DNA from 2 places in the Eubacterium ramulus genome. Region 2 is predicted to be linked to the other one. Evidence: riboswitches for the same ligand, from Rfam matches in the RefSeq annotation. Region 2 holds a riboswitch; the other holds the start of a gene.
The links. Region 2 has a riboswitch for lysine ahead of ACIRUQ_RS01410 (hotdog fold domain-containing protein). Riboswitches for the same ligand answer to the same signal wherever they lie in the genome.
Positions count from the first base shown of each region.

Region 1: it holds a riboswitch for lysine, as region 2 does, so the genes downstream of both, dapA (4-hydroxy-tetrahydrodipicolinate synthase) here and ACIRUQ_RS01410 (hotdog fold domain-containing protein) in region 2, are expected to answer to the same signal.

Region 1 covers NZ_CP173382.1:2,049,879-2,059,769, reverse strand. Annotated here, with positions in the region: gene ACIRUQ_RS09745 (LL-diaminopimelate aminotransferase) at 1-905, shown strand, start outside; gene typA (translational GTPase TypA) at 1,074-2,903, opposite strand; gene ACIRUQ_RS09735 (single-stranded DNA-binding protein) at 3,245-3,877, shown strand; gene ACIRUQ_RS09730 (cob(I)yrinic acid a,c-diamide adenosyltransferase) at 4,019-4,510, shown strand; lysine riboswitch at 4,620-4,796, shown strand; gene dapA (4-hydroxy-tetrahydrodipicolinate synthase) at 4,944-5,831, shown strand; gene dapB (4-hydroxy-tetrahydrodipicolinate reductase) at 5,908-6,672, shown strand; gene ACIRUQ_RS09715 (fructose-bisphosphatase class III) at 6,707-8,677, shown strand; gene ACIRUQ_RS09710 (MarR family winged helix-turn-helix transcriptional regulator) at 8,912-9,550, shown strand; gene ACIRUQ_RS09705 (ABC transporter ATP-binding protein) at 9,601-9,891, shown strand, end outside.
Region 2 covers NZ_CP173382.1:279,187-289,077, forward strand. Annotated here, with positions in the region: gene clpX (ATP-dependent Clp protease ATP-binding subunit ClpX) at 1-542, shown strand, start outside; gene ACIRUQ_RS01385 (hypothetical protein) at 668-766, shown strand; gene ACIRUQ_RS01390 (cob(I)yrinic acid a,c-diamide adenosyltransferase) at 1,386-1,910, shown strand; gene ACIRUQ_RS01395 (hypothetical protein) at 1,928-2,968, shown strand; gene ACIRUQ_RS01400 (MutS-related protein) at 2,965-4,491, shown strand; gene ACIRUQ_RS01405 (Na+/H+ antiporter NhaC family protein) at 4,651-6,231, opposite strand; lysine riboswitch at 6,550-6,724, shown strand; gene ACIRUQ_RS01410 (hotdog fold domain-containing protein) at 6,936-7,316, shown strand; lysine riboswitch at 7,379-7,555, shown strand; gene ACIRUQ_RS01415 (3-keto-5-aminohexanoate cleavage protein) at 7,640-8,458, shown strand; gene ACIRUQ_RS01420 (hypothetical protein) at 8,685-9,725, shown strand; gene ablA (lysine 2,3-aminomutase) at 9,794-9,891, shown strand, end outside.

The DNA.
Region 1 (9,891 bases), 1.6 Mb from region 2:
TATCCGACGGAGCAAAGAGTGATTCCGGAAATATCCAGGAGATTTTTTCCGTAGATAACCGCATCGCTGTATGTGATCCGGTTTACCCGGTTTATGTGGATTCCAATGTTATGGCAGGCAGAACCGGTACTTACGATCCGAAAACTGAGATGTGGAGCAATGTCATCTACATGCCATGCACAAAAGAGAACAATTTCGTTCCGGAGTTCCCGAAGGAAGATCCGGACATCATTTATCTGTGTCTGCCAAATAATCCGACAGGTACTACCATCACAAAAGACCAGCTGCAGGAGTGGGTTGACTATGCCAACCGGATCGGTGCAGTGATCATTTATGACGGTGCATACGAAGCATACATTTCCGAGGATAATGTAGCTCATACGATCTATGAGTGCGAAGGCGCAAGAACTTGTGCCATCGAGCTGAAGAGTTTTTCAAAAAATGCCGGATTTACAGGTGTCCGTCTCGGATATGCCGTTGTTCCGAAAGACTTGAAATGCGGCGAGGTATCCTTGCATCAGATGTGGGCAAGACGTCACGGAACCAAATTCAACGGAGCTCCGTACATCGTACAGCGTGCCGGTGAGGCTGTATACAGCGAGGCAGGCAAAGCACAGTTAAAAGAACAGGTTGCATATTATATGAAAAATGCAGCAGCCATCAAAGGCGGACTGCAGAACGCAGGCTTTGAGGTGTTTGGCGGTGTGAACGCACCATATATCTGGTTAAAGACACCGGATCAGATGACATCCTGGGAGTTTTTCGATTACCTGCTTGAAAAGGCAAACGTTGTAGGTACACCGGGATCCGGATTCGGACCGAGTGGAGAGGGATACTTCAGACTGACAGCATTTGGAACGTATGAGAATACACTTGCTGCTCTGGAGCGCATCAAAGCGTTATAGGAAATTATGATAAAAAACTGTCGCATTTCGGTGCGACGGTTTTTTAAAATTAAGAAAATCTATTTGCTTTCATTGTAAATAGTGGTTTGAACATGCGCATTTTAATGCGTGGCAAAAGAAAACACAAGAGAAAAGACGTCTTAGTCTGTCTCTTGTGTTTTCTTGCATTTATTTCTTGAAAGATGCACGTTTTCTTAAAGTCGGATCAAGGATCTTCTTACGGATTCTCAGGCTTTCCGGAGTTACTTCCAGAAGCTCATCGGTATCAATGAAGTCAAGTGCCTGCTCCAGACTCAGAATTCTCGGCGGTGTCAATGTCAGTGCCTCGTCAGCAGAAGAGGAACGTGTATTGGTCAGATGTTTCTTTTTGCAGACATTTAATTCAATATCCTCACCACGGGAACACTGTCCGATGACCATGCCGGAGTATACTTTTTCACCAGGTCCGATAAACAGGGAACCACGCTCCTGTGCGGAGAACAGACCGTATGCTACGGACTCACCGGACTCGAAAGCAATCAGGGAACCAAGTTTACGATACTGGATATCTCCACGGTATGGTTCATAGCCACAGAAGATGGTGTTGATGATGCCGTTACCTTTTGTGTCTGTCATAAAATCGCCACGGTAACCGATGAGACCACGGGACGGAATTTTGAATTCCAGACGGGTATAACCGCCGCTGATGCTTCCCATATTCTGCAGCTCACCTTTACGCTGGCTCAGTTTCTCGATAACAACACCGGTGAACTCATCCGGTACATCGATGTAAGCCTGTTCCATTGGCTCTGTTTTTTTGCCATTCTCATCTGTATGGTACAGAACTTCTGCTTTACTTACTGCAAATTCATAACCTTCACGACGCATGTTCTCGATCAGAACAGACAGATGCAGCTCGCCACGACCGGACACTTTGAAGCTGTCGGCACTGTCAGTTTCCTCTACACGGAGGGAAACATCTGTGTTCAGCTCTTTGAAGAGACGGTCACGGATATGACGGGAAGTAATGTATTTTCCTTCCTGACCTGCCAGCGGGCTGTCATTTACGATGAAATTCATGGAGATGGTCGGCTCGGAAATCTTCTGGAACGGGATCGCTACCGGATTTTCCGGATCACAGATCGTATCACCGATATGGATATCTGCAATACCGGAGATCGCTACGATGGATCCGATCTTTGCTTCTTTTACTTCTACTTTATTTAATCCGTCAAACTCATACAGTTTGCTGATGCGGACTTTTTTCTGTTTTTCCGGATCGTGTGCGTTCAGCATGATGGCATCCTGGTTCACACGCAGGCAGCCGTTGTCGACTTTGCCGACACCGATACGTCCAACGTACTCATTGTAGTCGATGGTACTGATCAGAACCTGTGTGTTTGCATCCGGATCACCTTCCGGAGCCGGAATGTAGTTTAAGATTGTCTCAAACAGCGGCATCATATCTTTCGGCTCGTCGTCAAGACTCAGGGTTGCATAACCGTTCTTTGCAGATGCGTAAACGAATGGGCAGTCAAGCTGCTCATCGGAAGCATCCAGATCCATGAACAGTTCCAGAACTTCGTCGATGACTTCATCCGGTCTTGCCTCAGGACGATCGATTTTGTTAATGCAGACGATAACCGGAAGATTCAGTTCCAGTGCTTTCATCAGAACAAATTTTGTCTGAGGCATAGCACCCTCAAATGCGTCAACCACAAGGATAACGCCATTTACCATTTTCAGGACACGCTCTACCTCTCCACCGAAATCAGCATGACCCGGAGTATCAATGATGTTGATTTTTGTATCTTTGTAAAATACTGCAGTATTTTTAGACAGAATCGTGATTCCTCGTTCACGCTCGATGTCATTGGAATCCATGACACGTTCCTGCACTTCCTGATTCTGACGGAAGACGCCGGATTGTTTCAGCAGCTCGTCTACCAGTGTTGTTTTGCCGTGGTCTACGTGAGCGATGATAGCAATATTACGAATGTCCTCTCTTTTTGTTTTCATTACATGTATCCTTCCTTCTGAATAAATCAGTTGTTTATAGTTTCGTCTATCGAAATGATAAAAAATGTAGTCTTTATATCAGTGCAACCAATTTATTTTATCACAAAATGAGAATTTGACAAGAGGAAGAATAAAAAATGTTATCGACAAAAATAACTATAATATTCATTCACTGAATGATACATTATGGGAGCCGGAAGACAAAAGCTGCTGCAGAAAACCCAGACCACAGAGGGGAGCGTTTCTGCTGAAGTTCAGGTTCTAAACGCGAAAAAAAAGAATAAATTAAAAACACAAGGAAGTACATGTAGAAAGATACATGTGAAGAAGGGAGCACAATTATGACAGATAAATTGTTTGAAAACAACCAGGTGACAATGATGGGTGAGATTGTTTCAGCGTTTCAATTCAGTCATGAAGTATTTGGAGAAGGTTTTTACATGGTGGAACTGGCGGTGAGCCGTCTGAGTAATTACTCCGATTATATCCCGCTGATGGTTTCAGAACGCCTGATCGATACTGAACAGGATTACACCGGGCAGTTCATCCGGGTCAGCGGACAGTTCCGGTCTTATAACCGCCATGAAGAAAAGAAAAATCGTCTTGTGCTGTCGGTGTTTGTCAGAGAACTGGAGTTTTTGGATGAGATAGATGAAAATGAGAAAACAAACCAGATCTTTCTGGATGGCTATATCTGCAAAGAACCGATTTACCGAAAAACGCCTCTGGGAAGGGAGATTGCCGATGTGCTGCTGGCAGTGAACCGGTCTTATGGAAAGTCAGATTACATACCATGCATCTGCTGGGGCAGAAATGCACGGTTTGCCTCCGGGTTCACAGTGGGATGCCACATTCAGATCGTTGGCAGGGTGCAGAGCCGGGAATATGTCAAACGGATCAGTGAGGAAGAAGTGGAGCACCGGGTGGCATACGAAGTATCTGTGAGTAAGGTGGATCTGTTGGAAGACGAATAGAAATATTTGCATTTTTTGGATAAATGTGCTATCTTAAATCCGGTTTGAGGATCGTTCTGATGCTGCAAATGTAGAAATAAAGCATCCGATACAGAATATGCAGGCTGCAAAGAAGCATATGTGACTTCAAAGGAGGAGACTATGAGTACAGGAAAAATACAGGTATATTATGGTGCCGGCAGGGGAAAGACATCGGCGGCATTAGGATATGCCATTCATGAGGCAAGCAAGGGAGAATCCGTCATTGTAATTCAGTTTTTAAAACGGAAAGATGAAGATGAGATCAGCTTTCTCGGACGTCTCGAACCGGAGATCCGTCTGTTTCGTTTTCAGAAATCAGAGAAATATTACAATGAACTGCCGGATGAAGGACAGTTAGAAGAGCAGATGAATATGAAAAACGGCATCAATTATGCCAGAAAGGTACTGCAGACAGGGGAGTGCAATATTCTGATCCTGGATGAGGTACTGGGACTCCTGAATGAGCAGATTGTGTCAGAAGAGGAGATTGTTCAGTTGATGGAACTGAAATCCGATGATATGGATCTGATCATGACCGGACAGATCATCAGCGACGGTATCATTACTCATGCAGATGAGGTGTATGAAATCTGCATCAAAAAGGAAGGATAGAAGAAATCCTTCTGTGAACTATAATAAATATGTGAAAAGTCTGTATAAAAATACAAACCGAAGGTTGACAATTCTGTTTCAAAGTGTTATATTGAGCACCAACAAAACATTAACAGATAGAGGTTGCGTGGATTAAGAGTAATCTGCCGTATGTTCCGATTCACAGATGAGGGCAGAGGAAAGGAAGACACGCCGAAAGAATATATGGGAACGGCTGTATATTGCTTGGGGGCAATGTGAAGAACATTGTAACTGTCATCGGAAACGATGGTGCGCTATCACTGAAATAGGACGTTTAATTCGTTTGTGTATTTAAGACATGAATCAGTTTCAGGAACCAGCGCGTGAGCTGGTTCATTTTTTTGTCAATCTATTCAGAAAAAGCAGTAATTCGTTTCGTTTGTTGAAAGTATATAGGTAGGAGGAGTTTGAAATGCCAATTTTCAAAGGAGCAGGTGTTGCAATTGTTACACCGATGAAAGAGAATTTAGAAGTTAACTATGAACTGCTGGAGAGAAACATCAATTATCAGATTGATAACGGTACAGATGCCATTATTATTGCCGGTACAACCGGTGAGAGTGCAACTTTATCCGAAGAAGAACATAAAAAAGTTGTAAAAGCAGCCATTGAGTTTACAAAACACCGTGTTCCGGTCATTGCAGGAACCGGTTCTAACAGTACGCAGACAGCCATCGAGCTTTCTCAGGAAGCTGACAAAGACGGTGCAGATGCTGTTCTGATCGTAACACCTTACTATAACAAAGCAACACAGAAAGGTCTTATTGCACATTATACCAGCGTTGCAAATTCTATCAAAGTGCCGGTGATCATGTACAATGTTCCGTCCAGAACAGGCTGTGGACTGAATCCGGAGACCATCGCACATCTGGTAAAAAATGTAGATAATATTGTAGGTCTGAAAGATGCCACCGGAGATCTGTCTCACGCAGCAAAAACCATGAACCTGTGTGACGGAAAACTGGAACTGTATTCCGGAAATGATGATCAGGTAGTTCCGCTGTTATCACTGGGCGGTCTGGGTGTAATTTCTGTATTATCTAATATCGCACCGCGCCAGACCCATGATATCGTGATGGAGTTTCTGGAGGGAGATTATAAGAAAGCAGCAAAATTACAGCTGGATGCAATTCCACTGATCAACGCATTATTCTGTGAAGTAAACCCGATTCCGGTAAAAACAGCCATGAACATGCTTGGCTGGGAAGCAGGTCCGCTGAGAGCACCACTGTGTGAGATGGAAGATGCACACAAGGAGATGCTCCGTCAGGAAATGATCAGATACGGTTTATTAAAATAAATACAATAAATTGTCTTGCCCCCGCATGATGTGCGGGGGTATTATTAAATAGAAAGATTACGGAGGAAGATAAATTATGACAAAAGTAATTATGAATGGATGCAACGGACATATGGGTCATGTGATCAGTGATCTGTGTGAAAAAGATCCTGAGATTGAGATCGTGGCAGGCATTGACATCAACACGGAGCAGCATTACGGCTATCCGGTATTTGCAAATATTGGAGACTGCGATGTGGCAGCTGATGCCATTATTGATTTTTCACATGTCAGCTGTATTGATGCTCTTATGGCATATTGCGTATCCCGTCAGATTCCGGTGGTTGTATGTACCACAGGTCTTTCCGGTGAGCAGGACGCTCTGTTAAAAACATCCAGCGAGAAAGTCGCTGTATTGAAATCAGCAAATATGTCTCTGGGTGTGAATACTTTGATGGAATTGCTTCAGACGGCTGCAAAGGTGCTGGCTCCGGCAGGATTTGACATGGAGATCGTGGAGAAACATCACAATCAGAAGCTGGATGCTCCGAGCGGAACTGCCATTGCGCTGGCTGATTCCATGAATGAAGCACTGGATGAGGCATATTCCTACAAATATGACCGTTCTCAGGAACGTAAGAAACGTGACAAATATGAGATCGGCATTCAGGCGGTCCGCGGCGGTAATATCGTCGGTGAACATGAAGTAATCTTTGCAGGAACGGATGAAGTGATCACATTCAAACATACTGCATATTCCAAAGCCATCTTTGGCAAGGGAGCCATTGAGGCAGCAAAATATCTGGCAGGAAAACCGGCCGGATTTTACGGAATGGCAGATGTGATCAAGAGTGCATCCTAAAACACGAACGATTTAATAAGGGGGATAACCAGGCATGGAAAATGCAGATATCAAGTATTTGAAGGTACTGGCAACACAATATCCAAACATTGCAGCAGCAGCGACAGAAATCGTCAATCTGAAGGCAATCTTAAGTCTGCCGAAAGCCACAGAGCATTTTATTACAGACGTTCACGGGGAATATGAACAGTTTCGGCATGTTATGTGCAACGGTTCCGGAGCCGTACAGCGCAAGATTGAAGACGAATTCGGAAGTTCTCTTGGAATTCCGGAGAAACGTACCCTGGCGACATTGATCTATTATCCGGAATTGAAGATCAAACAGATTGAGGGAAAACTGACACAGCGGGAAAATCTGGAAGACTGGTATAAAGTGACAATCTTCCGTCTGATCCGCGTATGTAAAAATGCATCATCCAAGTATACCCGTTCCAAAGTGCGGAAATCATTGCCAAAAGATTTTGCATATATTATTGAGGAACTGATGACAGGAAGACCGGATGTGGCAGATCAGGAAGCGTATTATAATGAAATCATCAACTCTGTCATCCACACCGGCAGAGCCGCACAGCTGATCATTGATTTCTGCTATCTGGTGCGCAGATTTACCGTAGATCATCTGCATGTGGTAGGCGATATTTTTGACCGAGGTCCATACCCGCATCTGATCATGGATGATCTGATGACTCATCATTCTGTGGACATCCAATGGGGAAACCACGATATCCTGTGGATGGGAGCAGCGGCCGGTTCCGTACCATGTATGTGCAATATGCTGCGTATTTCCGCCCGTTACGGCAACCTGGCGATTCTGGAGGATGCGTACGGGATCAATATGATCCCACTGATGCGGCTTGCCATTGATTGCTATCAGGGACATACAAGTAAGACATTCAATGTTCATGTGCGGGATGATGATAAGGAATACGACAGGGATTATGCAGAGATGGATGCCATGATGCACAAAGCCATCACCATCATTCAGTTCAAGGTGGAAGGGCAGCTGATCAAGAAGCATCCGGAGTGGAATATGAAGGAACGTCTGCTGCTGGACAAGATTGATTATAAGCAGGGAACCATCAAACTGGGCGGCAAAGAATATCCGTTGAATGACACCTATTTTCCGACCATTGATCCAAAGGATCCATATAAACTGACTCATGAAGAGGAAGACGTAGTGGAACGACTGAAAAACAGCTTTCTCGGCAGTGAGCGTCTGCAGCGTCATATCCGTTTCCTGTATACAAAAGGAAGCCTCTATAAAGTATATAATGGAAACCTGCTGTATCATGGATGCGTGCCGTTGAATGAGGATGGCAGTTTTATGAAAGTCAGGATTTTTGACAAAACTTACAGTGGAAAGGCGTTGTACGATATTCTGGAGCATTATGCCAGAAAAGGATATTATTCCATTGATCCGCAGGAGAAGCAACGAGGTGAGGATATCCTGTGGTTTATCTGGAAAAACAAACATTCACCGGTGTTTGGAAAAGAACGTATGGCGACGTTTGAGCGTTACTTTATTGATGCCACGGAAACGCACGAAGAGCCAAAAAATGCTTACTACCGTCTCTTTGAGAAGGAAGAGATCGTAGATAAGATTCTGAAGGAATTCGGACTTCCGGTGCAGGGGGCACATATCATTAACGGTCATATTCCGGTCATTGTGAAAAAAGGTGAATCACCGGTAAAATGCGGCGGCAAGCTGTTGGTCATTGACGGTGGATTTTCCAAGGCATATCAGCCGAAGACCGGCATCGCCGGCTACACGCTGATCTACAACTCCTACGGTCTGGTATTGGCAGCACATGAGCCATTTACTTCTATGGAAGATACGGTGCTGAATGAGACTTGCATCCATTCCCATATCGTCATGGAACAGAATGTGGTGAAACGGAAAACCGTAAACGATACCGATACCGGAAAGGTATTGCGGGAGAATATTGCGGAACTGGAAGAACTGCTGCAGGCGTATCGAAGTGGTATGCTGGTGGAGAAGTTCTGAAAAACAGAATAATGAGATTCGAAAGAGGAATCAGCTGATTTTATATTTATTTTAGAATTGCTGCTTCCTCTTTTTGTTGACAATAATGATTAACGGTGTTAATATTTAGCGACAGTTAATTGTTAACACTGTTAAATATTGGGACGAGAAAAGCGTTCTCACTGCAGAGCATATGGAATGATAAGAACAGTGGGGTGTTTTGGAGCATAAGGAAAGGAGGACTATCCGGGAGTTATGGAAAATGCAAAGGATAAGAAAGAGGAACAGACAAAGAATGCGGATACTTCTGCAGCGCGTGAGATGAGATGCAGCTGTGCCGGATATATGGAACGGATAAAGGCCATAGACTCGATGGAAGATATGGAGCAGAACGTGTGGGAGGCACTGCATATGTTCCGAAAACTGAATATCGGAAGTATTCTTCCACACCTGAACAAAGGCGAGTTTGTATTGATGAACGGCATTTACCATGTGCAGAAGAAAATCAGTTCCGAGCATGGTGTAAAGATGTCTGATCTGGCGGAATATACGCATGCGCTGCCACCGGCAGTGTCACGCAGTATCAAAGCATTGGAAGAAAAAGGATATGTCAGACGTTTTGTGGATCAGAAAGACCGAAGAAATACACTGGTGGAGATTACAAAATCCGGGCAGGAGGTTCTGGATGAATCCAATGAGATTACGAATGAATTTATCCGCCGGGTATTTGAAAAAACGGATAAAGAAGAAATGGCGCGGCTGGTGAGTTATATTCACCAGCAATATGATCTGGCCAAAGAAGAACTGGAAAAAATCCGGCAGAGCCAGAAGAAAGCAGCTGATAAGCATACCGGTGCAAATCATAGTGCGAATGTCCGCTTTACAGACAGCTGAATTTGGAAACGCTTAGCGTAGTAGTAGTAAACAGAAAGGAAATCACGGAAATGAAGAAGATTTTTAAGAACATGATTCCGTACTGGAAGACGATTCTTGTGATCGTGGCAGTGCTTGTGCTCCAGGCATACTGTGATCTGGCATTGCCGACTTATACTGCAGATATCATCGATGTGGGAATTCAGAACAAGGGTATCGAGTACAGTCTTCCAGAGGAGATAACAGCGGAGGAATATGAAGATGCACAGCTTTTTATGACAAAAGAAGAAAAAACGCTGTGGGCATCCAGCTATGAAGCGACACAGCATGAGACATATGAGCGTTCAGTGACAGACAAAGAG
Region 2 (9,891 bases):
TTATCTGCGGTGGTGCGTTTCCGGGACTGGAAGATATCATCAAAGAACGTTTGAATGAGCATGCTTCCATCGGTTTCCAGGCAGATCTGAAAGATAAATATGACAAGGAAGAGAATCTGCTCCGTCAGGTGACTACAGAGGATATCCGCAAATTTGGTATGATTCCGGAGTTTATCGGTCGTCTGCCAATCCTGTTTTCACTGGATGCATTGTCCGAGGATATGCTGGTACAGATTCTGAAAGAGCCGAAAAATGCGATCATCAAGCAGTATCAGAAATTACTGGCTATGGATGAAGTAAAACTTGAATTTGATGATGGTGCACTGCGTGCCATTGCAAAACGTGCCAAAGAGAAAAACGTAGGAGCCCGTGCACTTCGTTCCATCATTGAGGAATTCATGCTGGATATCATGTATGAGATTCCGAAGGATGACAATATTGGTGCGGTTACCATTACAGAGGCTTATATCGAAAAAACAGGCGGCCCGCTGATTCAGATGCGTGGAACGCCGGAACTGGAGGATAAATCCGGAACAAATTAAGAAAGCTTCCAGCTTCCATTGCAAGTAGGGAGGAAACAAGGCAGGAGAAAAAGCAAAGGTGCTTATTTCCCCTGCCATTTTTAGACCAATGAAATAAGTTCCCTGTTTTTCTTTGTATCAAAGAAGTGGATATTTCTGCATTTATTACCGTTAGTGATGTGTCTGAGATTATTGGAAAACATATTAAGAAGACTGCAATAGAAAAAGCAATAAAGAATGAATAGCTCAAGAATATCTGAAAAAAATGGACAGGATCGGATATAGCCGGTTCTGAAAAGAATGAAGATTAAAATAATAAGAAAAATGAAAAGACAGCCAAATCCGAACGGCTGTCTTTTCTAAGGAGAAGGTATTTTTTACTATGGGGGTAGCAAAAAACTTATAATGTATTGGGGGTTTTTACAGTTATTATAATAGCAAATATTCATTCATAAGTGTTCACAATCATTCATAAAAAATCATTCGAAAATTGTACAATTTTTATAAGACCAAAAAGTAATCACTGAAAAATGTCTTGTAAATCTGCATGATAACAGAGTTACTGTTCACACGCGCCATTCGCAAAACGTCCTTTCAGGACTTCTCCGTAGCTACGCTACTACTTTTGCTCATAAAAAGGCGCTCCCTTCATCATTATGTATCCAAATATTTCCTCATGCAAGCATGATCAATATTTGAATACATATGATGAGTGAACTGTAACATAACAGATTCTTTTCGAGATGATACTCCTTGTAAAACAGGTGTGGTCATGCTATCATTGAGGTAGTAAAAAGAGAAGGTTTTAGAGGAGTCTTTGTGTGAAAACACAGAAAGAAAGGTATATAAGGAGGAAGCAGAAACATGAAGGGACTTGTTCACATTTATGAAGGAACAGGCAAAGGAAAGTCAACGGCGGGGGTCGGTCTTACAATCCGCTGTGCAGGAAATGGATTTCCGGTGGTGTATTCTCAGTTTTTGAAGGATGGTACAACCGGTGAGATGAATATTTTACGGAAGATTCCGAATATTACAGTACTGGTGGAAGAACATCATTTTGGATTTTCTTTTCTGATGACACCGGAAGAAAAAGTGGAGGCAAAGGCTGCTTATACGGCGTTGTTTGAGAAGGTGAAAGCGGCAGCGGTGGAGCAGAATGCAAGATTGCTGGTTATGGATGAGATGCTGGATCTGTGTAATGCAGAATTGATTGATACGGCCATGGTGGTTGATTTTCTGAAAAACCGACCGGAGCAGCTGGAAGTCGTTATGACAGGACGTAATCCGAAACCGGAACTGGTAGAACTGGCAGACTATATTACAAATATGAATGCAGTGAAGCATCCATTTGAAAAAGGGGTACCGGCAAGAAAAGGGATTGAAATGTAGTTGTTATGGAGGAAAGTATGAAATCATTATACGAACTGGTAGCACCTTACGATTCTGTTTCCCTGATCGGAATGTGTAAAAATGCCGGAAAGACAACCACGTTGAATCAGCTGATCGCTGAGCTGAAACGCAACGGGGTTTCTTTTGGTGCTACATCAGTAGGAAGAGATGGAGAAAGCACAGATCTGGTTACCAATACGGTGAAACCGGGCATTTTTGTTTATAAGGGAACGATTGTTGCAACGGCAGCAGATTTATTGAAATATTGTGATACGACGCGGGAGATTTTATGTTCTACCGGGATTTATACACCGATGGGAGAGATTATTATCTTCCGGGCCCGGACAGACGGGTTTGTGCAGATTGCCGGACCATCCATGACCAGTCAGCTGGCGGAAGTATCGGAGTTGATCCGCCCTTATGGTGTGGACAAGATTCTGATCGACGGGGCACTTGGACGAAAAAGTCTTTGTTCCAGAAAAGTCAGCCAGAGTACGATTCTGTGTACCGGTGCATCTTATCACAAGAGTATGGCTACGGTAGTGCGGGATACCGCATATACCTGTGAAATCCTGCAGCTGCCTCAGGCACCGTTTGAAGTACCGGAGGAACTGTGGAATCAGAATGATATGAAATATATACCGGTGACGGATCCGGAGCACATTGTGTTGCCACAGGAGCGGATAACACCGGAGAAGGTATGGCGGAGAGGGGCAGAAAACCCGCCGGAATATATGGTAGTCCAGGGCGGACTGACAGATGCCATGGTAAAGACACTCATCATGTCAAATACAGATCTGAAAGGGAAAAAGATGGTGCTGCTGGATGGCAGCAAAATACTTCTTTCCAGCGATATGTATGAGAAACTGCAGATCAAGGGGCTGCGTTTTGAAGTAGCGGATGCGCTGCAATTGCTGGGAGTTACGATCAATCCGTTTTCGGCCTATGGATTTCATTTTGACAAGGATGAATTTATGCAGAAGATGTCTGCAGCGATTGATGTGCCTGTCTATAATGTCAGGGACGAGTACAGAAAAAGTATGGGGGAATTAGCATGATTCAGTTGACATATGAACAGAAAAACAGTATCGGACTGCAATATATATTGGACCGGTTGAATCCATCGTCACCTTACGGACAGGAACGGGTGCGTCGGATGACACCGTATACATCAGAAGAAAAAGATCTTCTGATGGAGGAACTCTCCAACCTGGAGAAGCTGATGAATAAAAAGGAGGATCTGAAGCAGGAAATCAATCATTTGCGTCGTATATTTATGCAGATGAAGGATGTACGGCCAACGATAAAAAAGGCACGGGAAATGTGTCTGAATGACATTGAACTGTTTGAAATGAAGAATTTTCTGATTTATTCGGAGCAGGCCAGAAGTGAAGCAAATTATGTAAATGGGCAGACAAAGATGACGGGTCTTGGCTATATGGATCTGGAAGCAGCCCTGGATATTCTGGATCCGGACGGACGCCGGATTCCAAGTTTTTATATTTATGAAGCATATTCGGAGAAATTGGATGATATCCGGAAACGCAAGCGGGAACTGGAAAAATCCATGGAGATTGCGGCGGAAGAGACAAAGAAAGAGTATCAGAATCTGCGGCATCAGGTTGTTCTGGAAGAGGAAGAAGAAGAACAGATCATCCGGGAACAGCTCACAAAGCGCCTGCAGCCGTATCTGGATGCCATGCTCTATAATGCCAATGTAACAGGGCGTCTGGACTTGCTGCTGGAGAAGCTGACCGCTACTTATTTCGGAAAAGCAGTGAAACCGGTGTTCAGCGGAATGACAGGTATAAATGCTGAAAATATGTATAAAAATACAGAAAATGAAAAAGCAAATACAGCTTCTGACATTTCATTTAAATTGGAAAATGTGACGAATCCGTGGGTTGCTTCTGTGTTAAAGAACCGTGGATTGGAGTTTACGCCATTGTCCATTGAACTGACACAGGGAGCTACGGTGATCACCGGTGCAAATATGGGTGGAAAGAGTATTTCCCTGAAGACCATTGTGCTAAATGTAGTGCTTGCTATGTGTGGTTTTTATGTATATGCAGATTATGCAGAGATTCCATTTTTTGAGAATATCCAGATGATTTCCGAGGAACTGCAGTCCGTACAGAAAGGACTCTCCAGTTTTGGTGCAGAGATTATCCAGATGAAGGATGTGATTGAAAATGTCGAAAAAGAATTCTGTTTTGTAGTGCTGGACGAGTTTTCCAGAGGTACCAATCCGCATGAGGGAGCTGCGCTGGTGCGTGCAGTGACAAAATATCTGAATCATAAGCATGTAGTGGCACTTCTGGTTACACATTTTGATCATGTGGCTGAGTATGGAAAAGCGCATTATCAGGTTGTAGGACTGAAAGATATGGATGAATCCAGGGTTGAAAATGAGATTCAGAATGCAGGTGTGCAAAAGGGAGTAGCGGTAATCGCGTCCCATATGAATTATGGCCTGTATCGTGTTGAGAATGAGGGAAATTGTCCGAGGGATGCGTTCCGAATCTGTCGCTTACTGGGATTGCAAAGCGATGTGATGAATTTACTGGATGAACAGGATTGATCTCAGTCTGAGTTGAGACTCCCACTTCTGCAAGTGGAGAGTAATAGCAAATATTCTCAGTGAGAGTTCAATCTCCGAAAAAGAAAGAACCGATGTATTTCTACATCGGTTCTTTCTTTTTGCTTTGTTAAGAGAATTTGAAGTGTTCGTTTATAAACATTATTCCTTTGCAGCGTTGATGATTTCCTTCTGCTCAGGTGTATATTTCCAAACCTTCGGAGCAACCAGAAGAACGATAGTCAGGAGTACAATAGCTACTGCTAAGGAAATAACAGTACTTACGCCCTGACCCAGGCTGTTTGTTACACCGGCAACTACATAACCGATTGCACAACATACAGCTACGATAACTGCGTATGGAATCTGAGTACCAACGTGTTTCAAGTGGTTACACTGAGAACCTGTAGAGGACAGGATCGTGGTATCAGAAATCGGTGAGCAGTGATCTCCGAATACGGAACCAGCTAATGTTGCAGACAGACATGTAATTGTAAAGCTTGGAGCTGCTACAGAACAGATGGAGATTACGATCGGAATAAGGATACCGAATGTACCCCAAGCTGTACCGGTTGCAAATGAAAGTAATGCTGCAATGATGAAAATGATTGGAGCAAGTGTCATAATCGGAATACCGGAGTTAGCAACAGCATCTGCTACGAATTCGCCTGTTCCAAGGTAATCACGGCATACGCTGGAGATTGTCCATGCGAATGTCAGGATCGTACATGCCGGGATCATTGTGAAGATACCCTGACCAATGCTGCCGAATAATTCTTTGAAAGTAAGAACGCGACGGCACATGTAATAAATAAATGTAAATACTAATGTACAGAAACCACCAAGTGCAAGAGCAGTAGCAGCAGATGTGTTACCAAATGCTTCCATGATGGAAAGACCTTCGCCTGAGAACAAACCACCTACATATAACATGCAGAGTACACTGGAGATAACCAGTACAACGATCGGAATAACAAGGTCACATACACGTCCGCTCTGGTTTTCTTTTTCGAAGTCAGATAAGTTGTCTTCTGTTACATCACCTTCCGGAGAAGAGAATACTCCCTGCTCAGCCAGTCTATCAGCTACGAGCATCGGACCAAATTCAGATTTTTTCTTAAGTGTTAAGAAAAGAACCATGAAGATGGATAACATTGCATACAGATTCAGCGGAATAGCCTGAATAAATGTCTCCATACCTGATACAGAACCGTCTTCCGGGAAATAAGAAATAACGGAAGCAGCCCAGGAAGAGATTGGCATGATTACACAGAGAGGAGCGCCGATAGCGTCGATCTGGTAAGCCAGTTTCTCACGAGAGATTTTTGTTCTGTCTGTTACAGGTCTCATGATTGTTCCAACTGCCAGGCAGTGGAAATAATCATCAATAGCGAAGAAGATACCAAGTAATGCTGTTGCGAACAGAACGCTTCGTCTGTTTTTCAGCTTACTGGAAGCCCATTCACCATAAGCTCTGGCTCCGCCGGCTTTTGTAATAAGAATTACGAGAATACCTAAGAAGCAAAGGAACAGGATCATGTCCGCATTTGCTCCAAATTTGTCAATCATGATTTCTACTGTGGTAGAAAGGACACCGAAAGGACCAAGTCCTGCAAGTGCTGAATAAATGATCGTACCAGAGAATACACCTAATAAAAGAGAGAAAATAACCTCTTTAGTAACTAAGGCAAGTACAATTGCTACAATCGGTGGAATAATAGATAGAAACCCCGCATCTACCATAATAAAATACCTCCTACGTATTATATTTGCCTGACATTACGATTGCTAATATCTTTGTATCATAAAAAAAACTGCTTGTAAAGCGTAAAAAAAAAACTGGGAAAGGTTACCAAAAAGTCACCGGTTCATACTGTCTAATATGAATAACTAACCAGGTAAAGTCTTTGCAAGAAAGAAGACTGTTCGTTGTAGACATACAAAAAACGGCGAAATATACAAAAGAAACAAAGGGAAAAGTCTGATTTTGTGCAAAACTACTAGTTGACAGGAGGGGTTACCAGGTGGTAACATGCATATATCAACAAACAACAACATATTGCAGACAATAGAGGCGCAGCTTATTGGGTAATCGCAGATGCCAAGGAAGATCACTTCCAATGATGTAGATGAAGGAGTAAGTTGCCGAAAGCAATGATTCGTGATTGAGTCTTTGCTTGGGACAGAGACGTACAGTTTCTGTACTGTCATGATATCATGGAGCACTATTAGCAAATCGGAGCACCTAATTTAAAAGCGGAAATTGATTTGTTAATAGTATTTTTTTACCTAAAACCACTCTTTTTTCTAAATATCCATGATGCGTGGAGCGCTATACAATATGTATTAGCTGCATTTGCAGCAGGTACTTATTAATGGTTGACGGTTTCGCAAGAAACATAAAACACACATCAGAAGGTATTATAGGAGGAAGAAAAATGGAAAACATGAAATCAGTAATCAGACTGAGAATGAGCGCACATGATGCACACTACGGCGGAAACCTGGTAGACGGAGCAAGAATGCTTGGTTTATTCGGAGATGTAGCTACAGAACTTCTTATCTTAAATGATGGAGATGAGGGACTGTTCAAAGCTTACGATGAAGTAGAGTTCATGGCACCTGTATTTGCAGGCGATTATATCGAGGCTGTCGGTGAGATCGTATCTGTTGGAAACACATCTAGAAAAATGGTATTCGAGGCACGTAAAGTGATCGCTCCGAGACCTGACATCAATGATTCCGCATGTGACGTTCTGGAAGAGCCGATCGTTGTATGCCGCGCAAGCGGAACATGTGTTGTTCCGAAAGACAAACAGCGTAAGTAATTTACAGAAGAACTTTTAATCAGAAAAAATCAGTATTTCAGCATAATATCAAAAATTACATAATATCAAATAGAGGCGCGGTTTACCGGGTAGCAGCAAATGATAAGGAACATTATTTCCAAGGTTGTCTGTGAAGGGGTGGATCGCCGAAAGACCGGATCTGTAATGGGAGAAGGACTTGGGGCAAAGGCGGACAGCTTTTGCACTGTCATGTGAAAACGTGGGGCGCTATTCATCAGAAGTCAGTTAAAAGCACTTCGGTGAATAGCGCCCTTTATGTTTTATATAATGTATTGGGAAAAAGAAGAGGAGAGGTAAACGCTATGGAAAAATTAATTATCACTGCTTGTATCTGTGGCGCTGAGGTTACAAAAGAGCATAACCCGGCAGTTCCATATACAGTAGAGGAAATTGCAAAAGAAGCAAAAAGCGCTTACGATGCGGGAGCTTCCATTATTCATCTTCATGTAAGAGAAGATGATGGAACACCGACACAGAGCAAGGAACGTTTCGAAGCTTGCATCAATGCAATTAAGGAAGTTTGTCCGGATGTGATCATTCAGCCATCTACTGGGGGCGCAGTTGGTATGAGTAACGAAGAACGTCTGGCTCCGACAACTTTAAGACCGGAGATGGCAACACTTGACTGCGGAACATGTAACTTCGGCGGTGATGAGATTTTCGTAAATACTGAAAATATGATCATTGATTTTGCAAATACAATGAACGAGTACGGAATCAAACCTGAAATCGAAGTATTCGACAAAGGCATGGTTGACATGGCAATCCGTCTTCATAAAAAAGGATACATCAAAGCACCAATGCATTTTGATTTTGTAATGGGCGTAAACGGAGGTATCTCCGGAGAACCAAGAGATCTGCTTTTTATGGCAAACAGTATTCCGGCAGGTTCCACATGGACTGTATCCGGTGTCGGCAGATTTGAGTATCCGATGGTAACAATGGGAATTCTGATGGGCGGACATGTAAGAGTCGGCTTCGAAGATAATGTTTATATTGAAAAAGGCAAACTTGCAGCTTCCAACGGAGAGATGGTTGAGAAAGTAGTAAGACTTGCAAAAGAGCTTGGCAGACCGGTAGCAACTCCGGCAGAAGCAAGAGAAATCTTAGGTTTGAAATAATCTGAGAGGAATGAAAAAGACCGGTATATATCCGGGAATTCATGTTAGAAGGAATGTAAAAGGGATTCGGTTATGAAAATGTTAAAAACCCTGACATACGATTGCAAAGCAACTGGATCCTTTTACAGATAAACAAAACGTGATTCAAACTGAAAAACAGTTTGGGGAAATTGTTTTTCATGTAACATTATAATAAGGAAAGAATGATTTTTAGGAGGAGAAAACAATGGGAAAATTAGTAGGTGACAAATACGGAATTCATCGTGTAATTGAGCCGCAGGGCGTTCTGACACAGGCAGCTCTGAAAATTGATAACGACATGACAAAAAAATACTCTAACGAGATTATCTGTGATGTTATTTCTTTAAATATCGACTCTGCTTCCTTCACACAGATCGAAGAGGCATGTGGTGGTGATATAGAGAAAATCAAAGAGATGATTCTGGGAATCGTTAACGAGCGTGGTAAAATGCAGAATCCGGTAACAGGATCCGGCGGAATGTTCATCGGTAAAGTTGCTTATATCGGTGAAGACTTAGATCTGGATATCAAAGTTGGCGATAAAATTGCTTCCTTAGTATCTTTATCCATGACACCACTGAAAATTGATGAGATCATCGAGATCCATCCGGAAATCGATCGTGTTGATATTAAAGGCCAGGCTGTATTATTCGAGAGCGCATTATATGCAAAACTTCCGGATGACATCAGCGAGCCGCTTGCACTGGCAGCATTAGACGTAGCTGGAGCACCTGCTCAGACAGCTAAATTAGTAAAACCGGGTCAGAGCGTTCTGGTTCTTGGTGGTGCTGGAAAATCCGGTACACTGGTTTGCTACGAAGCTATGAAACGTGTTGGACCGACAGGCCGTGTTGTAGCTATGGATTACAGCCAGGATGGTGTAGATGAGTTATTAAAACTCGGTGTTTGCCACAAAGCATTCCAGGCAAGTGCAGCACTTCCGGTAGACGTATTAGAGAAAGCTTTAGCAGCAAATGACGGCAAAGAGTATGATGTATCTATCTGCTGTGTAAACGTAAATAACTGCGAGATGTCCGCAATCCTTCCGGTTCATGACGGTGGTATTGTATACTTCTTCTCCATGGCTACAAGCTTTACAAAAGCAGCTCTTGGTGCAGAGGGTGTTGGAAAAGACGTTGATATGATCATCGGTAATGGATATACAAAAGGCCATGCAGAGATCACACTTCAGGAGTTAAGAGAGAACGAAGCAATCCGCAACTTGTTCGATCAGAAATATGTATAATTTAAAGAAAATAAAAAAATTGGGGAAACAAAAACTATATTGTAAATATCAAGAGGAGATATAAAACCATGAGAAAAAGCAGAGAATTCGGATTATTCAAAGATGTTCCAGACGAATTATGGAATGATTGGCACTGGCAGGTAAAAAACAGAGTAGAGACTGTGGA